DNA from 3 places in the Allosaccharopolyspora coralli genome. Region 3 is predicted to be linked to each of the others. Evidence: riboswitches for the same ligand, from Rfam matches in the RefSeq annotation. Region 3 holds a riboswitch; each other region holds the start of a gene.
What was found. A riboswitch is a leader RNA that binds a small molecule or an ion and turns the genes downstream of it on or off. The one in region 3 is predicted to bind cobalamin.
Positions count from the first base shown of each region.

Region 1: linked by a shared signal. The riboswitch ahead of GIY23_RS14160 (ABC transporter substrate-binding protein) and the one ahead of cobN (cobaltochelatase subunit CobN) in region 3 are both predicted to bind cobalamin.
Region 2: linked by a shared signal. The riboswitch ahead of GIY23_RS05660 (ribonucleoside-diphosphate reductase subunit alpha) and the one ahead of cobN (cobaltochelatase subunit CobN) in region 3 are both predicted to bind cobalamin.

Region 1 covers NZ_CP045929.1:3,005,932-3,009,202, reverse strand. The annotation lists gene GIY23_RS14165 (FecCD family ABC transporter permease) at 1-823, opposite strand, end outside; gene GIY23_RS14160 (ABC transporter substrate-binding protein) at 820-1,842, opposite strand; cobalamin riboswitch at 1,904-2,095, opposite strand; gene GIY23_RS14155 (gamma carbonic anhydrase family protein) at 2,204-2,743, opposite strand; gene GIY23_RS14150 (YwaF family protein) at 3,018-3,271, shown strand, end outside.
Region 2 covers NZ_CP045929.1:1,186,277-1,189,547, reverse strand. The annotation lists gene GIY23_RS05665 (amidohydrolase) at 1-1,166, shown strand, start outside; cobalamin riboswitch at 1,224-1,437, shown strand; gene GIY23_RS05660 (ribonucleoside-diphosphate reductase subunit alpha) at 1,566-3,271, shown strand, end outside.
Region 3 covers NZ_CP045929.1:3,621,525-3,624,795, forward strand. The annotation lists gene cobG (precorrin-3B synthase) at 1-1,121, opposite strand, end outside; cobalamin riboswitch at 1,294-1,413, shown strand; gene cobN (cobaltochelatase subunit CobN) at 1,584-3,271, shown strand, end outside.

The DNA of each region.
Region 1 (3,271 bases), 620 kb from region 3:
ACCCGATCGCCCCTGCCGACGACACGATCGTCGCTGTCACCAACGCGGTCGCGGTCAGCAGCAACCACCGCAACCGGAGTACGTCGATCCCCAGCGAGGAGGCCGCGTCCTGGCCGAACGCGAAGGCGTCGAGAGCGTTGGAACGGGACACGCACAGCGCGAGTCCGAGCACGCACACGATGCCCGCCACGGCCACGTCGTCCCACCGTGCCCCGGACAACGAGCCGAGCAGCCAGTTCAGCACACCCCGTGCCTGTTCGGCGTCGGCGGCGGTGATGACGATGTAGGAGGTCACCGCCGAGAACAGTTGTGTTCCGGCGACGCCCGCCAGGATGACTTTCGCCGTGCCACCCCCGGCGAGCCTCGCGAGCGCCATCACGAGCACGAACGCGACCACCGCCCCGGCGAACGCGCCCATCGTGAGGCTCACCGCGCCGGCACCGATCCCGAGGATGAGCACGAGCACCGCGCCGGTGGACGCGCCGCTGGAGACACCGAGCAGGAACGGTTCCGCGAGCGGATTGCGCAGCAGCGACTGCAACACCACACCGCAGACGGCCAGGCCGGCGCCGGAGACGGCAGCCATCAGCGTGCGGGGCAGGCGCAGATTCCACACGATCCCCTGGCCGATGCGGGAGACGCCGGTGTCCACGAAGCCCAGGCGTGCCCCGATCACCTCAAAGACGTCCGGCACGGACAGTGACGCCGGTCCGATCGTGACGACGACGGCGACGGACAGGACCAGGCACGCCATTCCCACGGTCACGAACACCGTCGTGGGGACACGGCGTACCGCTCGCGGCAGCTCCTGCGCGACCGTCATGTCTGGCGGTCGAGTTCGACGAGGCGGTCGGCGAGCGCTTCGATGCCGTCGACGGTGCGGATGCTGACGTTCATCGCCGACCCCGTCATGGGCATCCACCTCTCGGCTCGGACGGCGTCCAGTTGCGACACGGCGGGATCGGTGCGCAGGAACCGCTTCTTCGCTTCGAGCGTGTCGCCTTCGCTGTCCCGGGTCAGATCACCGAGCACGAGCACGTCGGGAGCCCGGCGAAGCACGTCCTCCCAGCCGACCTGCGGCCACATCGATGCCACGTCGGGGTAGGCGTTGCGGACGCCGAGCGTGCGGGTGATGATCCCCGGCGCGCCGGTCGACCCGGCCACGTACGGAGATCCGGTGCGGGCGAACCAGAACAGCACCGAGGTGTTCTCGCGGCCGTCGAGACCGGCGACCTTCGCCTGCGCGGCCTCGACCCGCCCGCGCAGTTCCGTCACCAGCTGCTCACCGCGTTCGGGAACGTCGAAGAGCTGCGCGATCTCCCGGACTTCGCGGTAGATGTCGTCCAGCCCCACTGGTTCGCCGAGCTCGGCTTCCTCCGGGTAGCAGTTCGACGGCGACAGGTAGGTCGGCACACCGAACTCGGCGAACCGTTCGCGCGGCGCGACCCCTCCGTCGGTGTAGATCGCCTGGTAGCCGCCGAGCACCAGGTCGGGTTCGGTGCCGAGAACGGCTTCCAGCGACGGGTTGTTGTCGGCCAGCCGGGGCACGCTGGCGTTGGCCTCCGCAAGATGCGGCGCGACCGGGTCGGTCCAGGTCGCCGTACCGACCATGCGGTCCTCGAGGCCGAGGGAGAGCATGATCTCTGTCTGCTGCTGGTTCAGACTCACCGCACGTCGCGGAGGACCGTCCACCGACACGGGAACACCACAGTTGTCCGCGATGTCCGGAGGTCCGGCCGGGCCGCCGGTGGGGCCGGAACATGCGGTGACCGCGAGGAGGCCCGCGGTGATCGCGGTGGCAGCGCCGCTGGTGAGTAGACGCGTCGAACGCGGTGTGGACATTCGCATCGGAGCCCTTCGGTCGGGGCCCGGACGCGGGGCCCGCTGGGACACGGCCGGTGCTCGGGGCGACCGGGAGCCAGCAGGTCTTCGGGCTCGGGCTCGAAGAGCGCGGGAACCTTCCCGGGCACCCGCCCAGTGGTCACCGTCGACACGCGACGCCTCCCGCGCTCGTCGCCCCTACCGCTGCGCGTCAGCTCCGGACTTCGACCGGATTCCCTGGCCGGTGGGCACGACTGGCTCGCGACGAGCCTAACAACCCGGCCGTGGTGGCCGAGATCACGGCGTCGCGCGCGAGGCGAACGGCACTTTCGCCTCGTCTCGTGAGGCGAAAGTGCCGTTCGCCTCACGAGTGAGAGAGTTCTTACCCGCTGAGGGCTTGGCGGTGGGAGGTGGCGAGGTCGACGTAGTGCCGGGCGGAGGCGCGGATCATCTCCTGCTCGTCGCCGGTCAGCTCGCGACGCACCTTGCCAGGAGTGCCCGCCACCAACGAGCCGGGCGGAATCTCGACGCCTTCGAGCACGACGGCACCGGCGGCGACGAGGCTGCCGCTGCCGATCTTCGCGCCGTTGAGGACCACCGAGCCCATCCCGATGAGCACCTCGTCCTCGATCGTGCAGCCGTGGACGACGGCCCGATGCCCGATGGTCACATCGTTGCCCACGACGGCCGGGAACCCTTCGTCGGCGTGCATCACCACGCCGTCCTGCACATTGCTGCGGGCACCGACCGAGATGTCGGCGACGTCGCCGCGCAGCACGGTGGTGTACCAGACGTTGGCCTGCGTCGCGAGGCGCACACGGCCGATGAGGCTGGACCCCGGCGCGGCCCACGCGCCGTCGTCGAGCTGCGGCGTGTGCTCACCGAAGGTCAGGGTGAACGGCCCGGTGCGTGCGTCGGTCACGGATCCTCCTCGTGCGTGGTCCACTCCGGGTACCTTACGTCTCCGCTCCGAGTTCCGTCCCGCAGCCGACAGTGCGAGCCGGTGGCACGTACCCGCGAACGGCTCGCAGGGCACCGGCGTTCCACTGTGGAGCGGCCGCCACACCGGCCGAACATGCTGGTGAGAAGCGTTCCTTCTCGTAGACTGAGCATCCTGACGGACTGGGCTGTCGTCGTGTCTTGCCAGCGGAACCGCTGAGGTTCCTCGACCCGACCACCGAGCAAGACCTTCGCTGATGAGTTCTCCAGGTGGCGCGACGGAGGTGGTGATCCTGTTCGAGCAGGCGACACTCGCGCAGCAACCGGTGTTCGTGCCCTACGGCGGCACGCACTGGGCGGTCCTCGCGCTCGGAGCCGGGGGAGCGGTGTTCCTGATCGCGCTCGGACGCAGGCACCGTGGGCGCGACACCGCGCGCGTCGTGAGCCGCGGGTTCGCCGTCGTCCTGGTCGCGTTCCAACTCCCGTTCCAGGTCCGCGCGCTCACACCCGC
Region 2 (3,271 bases), 2.4 Mb from region 3:
CCTTCGCCGAGCACCGCACCGCTCGTGTCGGCGCGGAAGCCCTGCGCGCGGCGGGATGCGAGGTCACGACCGGGGTGGGCCGGACAGGAGTGGTCGGGGTGATGCGCAACGGCGCGGGACCGACCGTGCTGCTCCGAGCCGACATGGACGCGCTGCCCGTGCACGAGCAGACCGGATTGGAGTATGCGAGCACGGCCACCGGCACCGATCCCGGCGGCAACGAAGTTCCGGTCGCACACGCATGTGGACACGACATGCACGTGACGTGGCTGATCGGCGCCGCCCGCGCGCTCGCGGCTTCCCGGGGCCGGTGGCGCGGCACGGTGCAGTTCGTTCTGCAACCGGCCGAGGAGCTGGGCGACGGAGCCGCCGGCATGATCGCCGACGGGCTCTTCGAACGTTTCGGCACACCCGACGTCGCCTTCGGTCAGCACGTCGGACCGATGCCCGCAGGCGAGGTGTTCACCCGCAGCGGCCTGATCATGTCCGCTTCGGACACACTGCGCGTGCGAATGTTCGGACACGGCGGCCACGGTTCGCGCCCGGAGACCACTGTGGACCCTGTCGTGATGGCATCCTCGACCGTGCTACGCCTGCAGACCATCGTCTCCCGCGAAGTCGCCGCCACGGACTCGGCCGTACTGACCGTCGGTTCGCTGCATGCCGGGACGAAGAGCAACATCATTCCGGCCGAGGCCGAGCTCAGCATCGACGTGCGGTCGTTCGACGAAACGGTGCGGCGGCGAGTTCTCGACGCCGTGCACAGGATCGTGCACGCCGAGGCCACCGCTGCCGGGGCGGACCGGAAACCGGAAATCACCGCGGAAGGCACGTTTCCCGCCACCGTCAACGACGAGTCCACGACCGAGGCAGCGACCGCACGGTTCCGCGAGCATTTCGGTGCCCAGCGGGTGTTCGCAGCCCCGTTGGTGACCGGGAGCGAGGACTTCGGGGTGTTCGCTTCGGCGGCGGGTATCCCCTCCGCCTACTGGTTCGTCGGCGGCACCGACGCGGACCGGTTCGCCGCTTCGGCCGAAGCGGGGACGTTGGACAGCGACCTGCCGTCGAACCATTCACCGTTGTTCGCGCCGGTTCCGCATCCGACGATCGACACCGGAGTCGCCACGCTGGTCGTGGCCGCGACCGGAGTGCTCACCAGCCATTGAGGCGGCTCGACCCACCCCGATATCTGGCCCTCACGGACACAGGTACGCCCTAGATGTAGTGTGGTGATCATCGATGGTTCGCCGGGCGTAGCTCGGCGGGACAACAGGGAACCCGGTGCGAATCCGGGACTGCCCCGCAGCGGTGAACGGGAACGACAGTCGTGCCCGGCCTGCCCACGCAGGACGGGATCGGCACTGGGCTCCGGCCCGGGAAGCCACGATCAGTAGGACGCCCGTGAGTCCGAAGACCTGCCATCGGCGCGCGCCCGACCGGACGCGCCGTCCGGGACCCCGAGGGAGGGTCGCCGCGAAACTGCTCGCGCAGAGACGCGCGGCTCGTCGCGGCCCACCCTCGCCCGGATCACCGTCGACTCGCGAGGAGAGAGCGTCGTGACCGAGCTGGCCACCACACCGCCGCCCACTGTTGTCGAGCACGCCCGTGTGCTGCGCCGGGACTCGACACCGGTCCCGTTCGACGCGACGAAGATCGGCGTCGCGCTCACCCAGGCGTTCCTGGCCGTGGAGGGCTCCGGCTCGGCCGGATCCTCCCGGATCCACGACCTCGTCGCCGAGCTCACCGCGCAGGTCACCACGGCGCTGTTCCGCCACGCCGGGACCGAACCGCTCGTGCACGTCGAACAGATCCAGGACCAGGTCGAGCTCGCCCTGATGCGGGGCGAGCACCACCGCGTCGCCCGCGCCTACGTGCTGTACCGGGAAGAACGCGCAGCCGCACGGGAAACCTCGAAACCCGGAGCGGAAGAACCACAGGTCCACGTGGTTGACCTCAACGGCGCCGAAACGCCGCTCGACTGGCATCGAGTGTCCACAGTGGTCGAACAGGCGTGTGGCGACCTGGACGACGTCGCTCCGAAAGCGGTACTGCGGGAAGCCCGGCGCGGACTCTACGACGGCATGAGCAGCCGTGAACTCGCCGAGGCGCTCACGCTGTCCGCCCGGACCCTGGTCGAGTCCGAACCGAACTACTCCCTGGTCGCCGCGCGGTTGCTCTTGGACTCGCTGCGCCGTGAGGCGCTCAGCCACCTCGCGGACGGTTCCCGTGAGGCCGACCAGGACGAGATGCGCGGGCGCTACCCCGAGTACTTCACCGCCTACGTTCGCCACGGTGTCGCACTCGGCCAGCTCACCCCGGAACTCGCGTCGTTCGACCTCGACCGGCTCGGCCACGCACTCCGAGCGGACCGGGACCTGGCATTCGACTTCCTCGGCCTGCAAACGCTCTACGACCGGTATCTGCTGCACGACCACGGAGTGCGCTACGAGCTACCGCAGGCGTTCCTGATGCGCGTCGCGATGGGGCTCGCGTTGCACGAGGACGACCGCGAGGCGCGTGCGATCGAGTTCTACGAGTTGCTGACCTCGTTCGACTTCATGTGCTCCACACCCACCTTGTTCAACGCGGGCACCACCCGTCCGCAGCTGTCGTCCTGCTTTCTGACCACTGTGGATGACGACCTGCACGGGATTTTCCATTCCGTCGGCAACAACGCGCTGCTCTCGAAGTACGCGGGTGGACTCGGCAACGACTGGACCCCGGTACGCGGCATCGGCGCCCACATCCAGGGCACCAACGGTCAGTCGCAAGGCGTCGTGCCGTTCCTCAAGATCGCCAACGACACCGCCGTCGCGGTGAATCAAGGCGGCAAGCGTAAAGGCGCGGTGTGTGCCTACCTCGAGACGTGGCACATCGACATCGAGGAATTCCTCGACCTGCGCAAGAACACCGGTGACGAGCGCCGCCGCACCCACGACATGAACACTGCGAACTGGGTTCCGGACGAGTTCCTCCGTCGGGTGGAGCAAGACGGCACCTGGACCCTGTTCTCCCCCGACGAGACCCCGGACCTGCACGACCTCTACGGCGCGGCGTTCGCCGAGCGCTACCGCGAGTATGAGGCGGCGGCCGAACGCGGCGAGCTCGCGGTGCACCGCACGGTCGCAGCGGTCGACCTGTGGCGTCGCATGATCACGATGCTGTTCGAGACCGGCCACCCGTGGATCACGTTCAAGGACCCGTGCAACCTGCGCTCGCCACAACAGCACGCGGGGGTCGTGCACTCGTCCAACCTGTGCACCGAGATCAC
Region 3 (3,271 bases):
GTTGCACGCGGAGTTCCGCACCGCCGCGAACAGCCGACCCAGTGCACGGGTGTGCCGCCGGGTTCCAGTGACTCGGCGACGCGGTGCGCGTCCCGCTGCACGTCGGCGTGGGACTTCGCGCAGCCGGGCGTGCCCGTGCATGCGGTCATCCCGCTCCACGGCGAGTCGGCCTCCACCACGAAACCCTGTTCACGCAGGTGTTGTGCGCGTGTAGCGGCCTCGGCAGCGGCGAGCCCCGGCACGAGCACGCTACGCCATGGGGTGATCCGCAGGTCCCCACCGGCCCGGTCGGCCAGAGCCGCGAGCTGGCTCGCGCGCTGGGGAGTGAGTCGTCCGAGAGGCGCGCCGACCGCGAGCGCGACGAGGTTGCCGCGCCGCGCCGCGATCCCCGGCCGGACGGGCTCTGTGAACGGCGGATCGCTCGGTTCGGAGCACGGTCGGCCCAGGTCCGCGGCGATGCGACGTCGACCGTCGTACAGTTCGGCAAGGCGCCACACCGGTGCCGGTTCGGCGGCTCGTTGCCGCATGAAGGCCTCGGCCGCCGTGATCGCCGAGCGCGCCGCACTCTCCTGGCCGACACGCACGCCACTGTCCCGGCCCGCCAGCAACACGGCGAACTCCGTCGCGCCGACCGCGTGCAGGCCGATATCGCCGCCGAGCGTCGACACGTCTCCACGGCCATCGTCCACGGTGAACAGAAACCGCCCCGGCAGCGCCGCGAGCTCCGGTACGGCGCACAACGCGGTGTCGAGTTCCTCGACGCACCGTGACACGTCGAGCAGTCCGTCGTCGTCGAGCCCCGTGCACGGGGAGGCGATGACGTTGCGGCAGGTTTCGTGCGAGCGGGACGGCAGCAACCCGTGCGATCCGAGCCTGGTCGCGAGCTCGGCGACGTCGGAGTCGTCCACACCGCGCAATTGCAGGTTCGCACGGGAGGTCAGTTCCAGCTGCCCGTTGCCCAGCTCGCTGGCCGACTCGGCGAGAAATCGCATCTGACCTGCGGTGATACGGCCACCGGGTAGACGAATACGGGCGAGTCCCCCGTCCGCCGCCGCATGCACGTGCCAGGCGCCGGGACAGGCGTCCTCACGTGTGCGCGGCGGTCCGGGTTTGTTCAACACCCGGCTGATCCTACGGGGTCGGCGGGGGGTGACCGGCTCGTCGCGCAGCGCGGTCGAACCCTCGTTCACGTGCGGTGATCACCGTCACCGGAACAGTCCTGGACGCGGGCCCGAACTTGACGCGACCTGCCTGCGTTCCGGAGAGTAGGAGTCCACGAGCGGCGACAGGTGGAGGAAGCCGGTGCGAGTCCGGCGCGGTCCCGCCACTGTCACCGGGGAGCGGACCCCGACCGACGTCACTGCCTGCGGGCGGGAAGACCGGGGCGAGCGCTGATCCGGAAGCCAGGAGACTCCGGTCGCCGCGACCGACAGCCCGGGGCGAGGACCCCCGAGGAAGGTTGCCATGCGTTCTGTCCGCACGCCCACCACCGTGTGCCGGTTCCCCGCGCCTTCGCGCGCCGACTTCCGCGAACACCGGGAAACCGCCCTGGGGGCTCATCGTCACGACCGGGAGCGTTCCGCATGATCCTGCTTCTGTCCACGTCGGACACAGACCTGCTGAGCGCCAGGGCGAGCGGCGCGGATTTCCGGCTCGCGAACCCCGCACGACTCGGCGTCGAGGACCTGCCCGAACTCGTCGACGGCACCGACCTGGTCGTCGTACGCCTCCTCGGCGGCAGACGAGCCTGGGAAGAGGGCCTCGACTGGTTGCTGGCCGGCCCCCGCCCGGTCATCGTGCTCGGCGGCGAACAGGCGCCGGACGCGATGCTCATGGAACACTCCACGGTCCCGGGTGGCGTCGCGGCCGAGGCGCACCGCTACCTCGCCGAAGGCGGACCGCAGAACCTCGAACAGCTCTTCGGCTTCCTGTCCGACACCGTGCTGCTCACCGGTCACGGCTTCGACCCGCCGGTGGCGCTGCCCACGTGGGGCGTGCTGGAGCGCACGCCGCGACGGACCGAAGGGCCGACCGTCGCGCTGCTGTACTACCGCGCACACCACGTCGCAGGGAACACGGCGTTCGCGCACGCCCTGTGCGAGGCGATCGAGGACAAGGGCGGGCAGGCCCTGCCCGTTTTCTGCGCCTCGCTGCGCACGCCCGAACCGGACATGATCGAGGAACTCCGCAAGGCGGACTCGCTCGTCGTGACGGTCCTCGCGGCGGGCGGCAGCAAACCGGCGACCGCGCAGGCGGGCGAGGACGACGAAGCGTGGGACATCGGCGCACTCGCCGACCTCGACATTCCCATCCTGCAGGGACTCTGCCTCACCAGCAGCCGCGCCCAGTGGGAGGACAACGACGAAGGTCTGTCCCCTTTGGATGCCGCGACGCAGGTGGCGGTGCCGGAGTTCGACGGGCGCCTGATCACGGTTCCGTTCTCGTTCAAGGAGAACGACGAACAGGGTCTGCCGCAGTACGTCGCCGACGCCGAACGGGCCTCGCGCGTCGCGGGGATCGCCGTGCGCCACGGACGCTTGCGTCACGTTCCCGCCGGGGAACGCAAGATCGCACTGATGCTCTCGGCCTACCCGACCAAGCACGCCCGCATCGGCAACGCCGTCGGCCTCGACACCCCGGCCAGCGCGGTGAAGCTGCTCCGCGACATGCACGCCGAAGGCTACGACGTCGGAGGAATCACCGGTGACGACGCACTTCCCGGCATCGAAGCCCAGGACGGCGACGAGCTCGTCCACGCGCTGATCGCCGCAGGCGGGCAAGACCGGGAATGGCTCACCGAGGAACAGTTGTCGGGCAACCCCGTCCGGATCGCGGCCTCTGCTTACCGCTCCTGGTACGAGACGCTGCCCGCCGAGCTGCGCGAGGAGATCGAGCGGCACTGGGGTCCGCCGCCCGGCGAGCTGTTCGTCGACCACTCGCGAAACCCGGACGGCGAGATCGTGCTGGCCGCGTTGCGCGCGGGCAACGTGGTGTTGATGGTGCAGCCGCCGCGCGGCTTCGGCGAGAATCCGATCGCGATCTACCACGACCCGGATCTGCCTCCGAGCCACCACTACCTCGCCGCATACCGCTGGCTCGCCGACGAGTTCGACGCCGACGCCATGGTGCACCTGGGTAAGCACGGGAACCTCGAATGGCTGCCAGGAAAGACGGCGGGGCTCTCCGCGGCCTGCGGCCCGGACGCCGCGCTCGGAGATCTGCCGCTGGTGTACCCGTTCCTGGTCAACGATCCTGGCGAAGGAACCCAGGC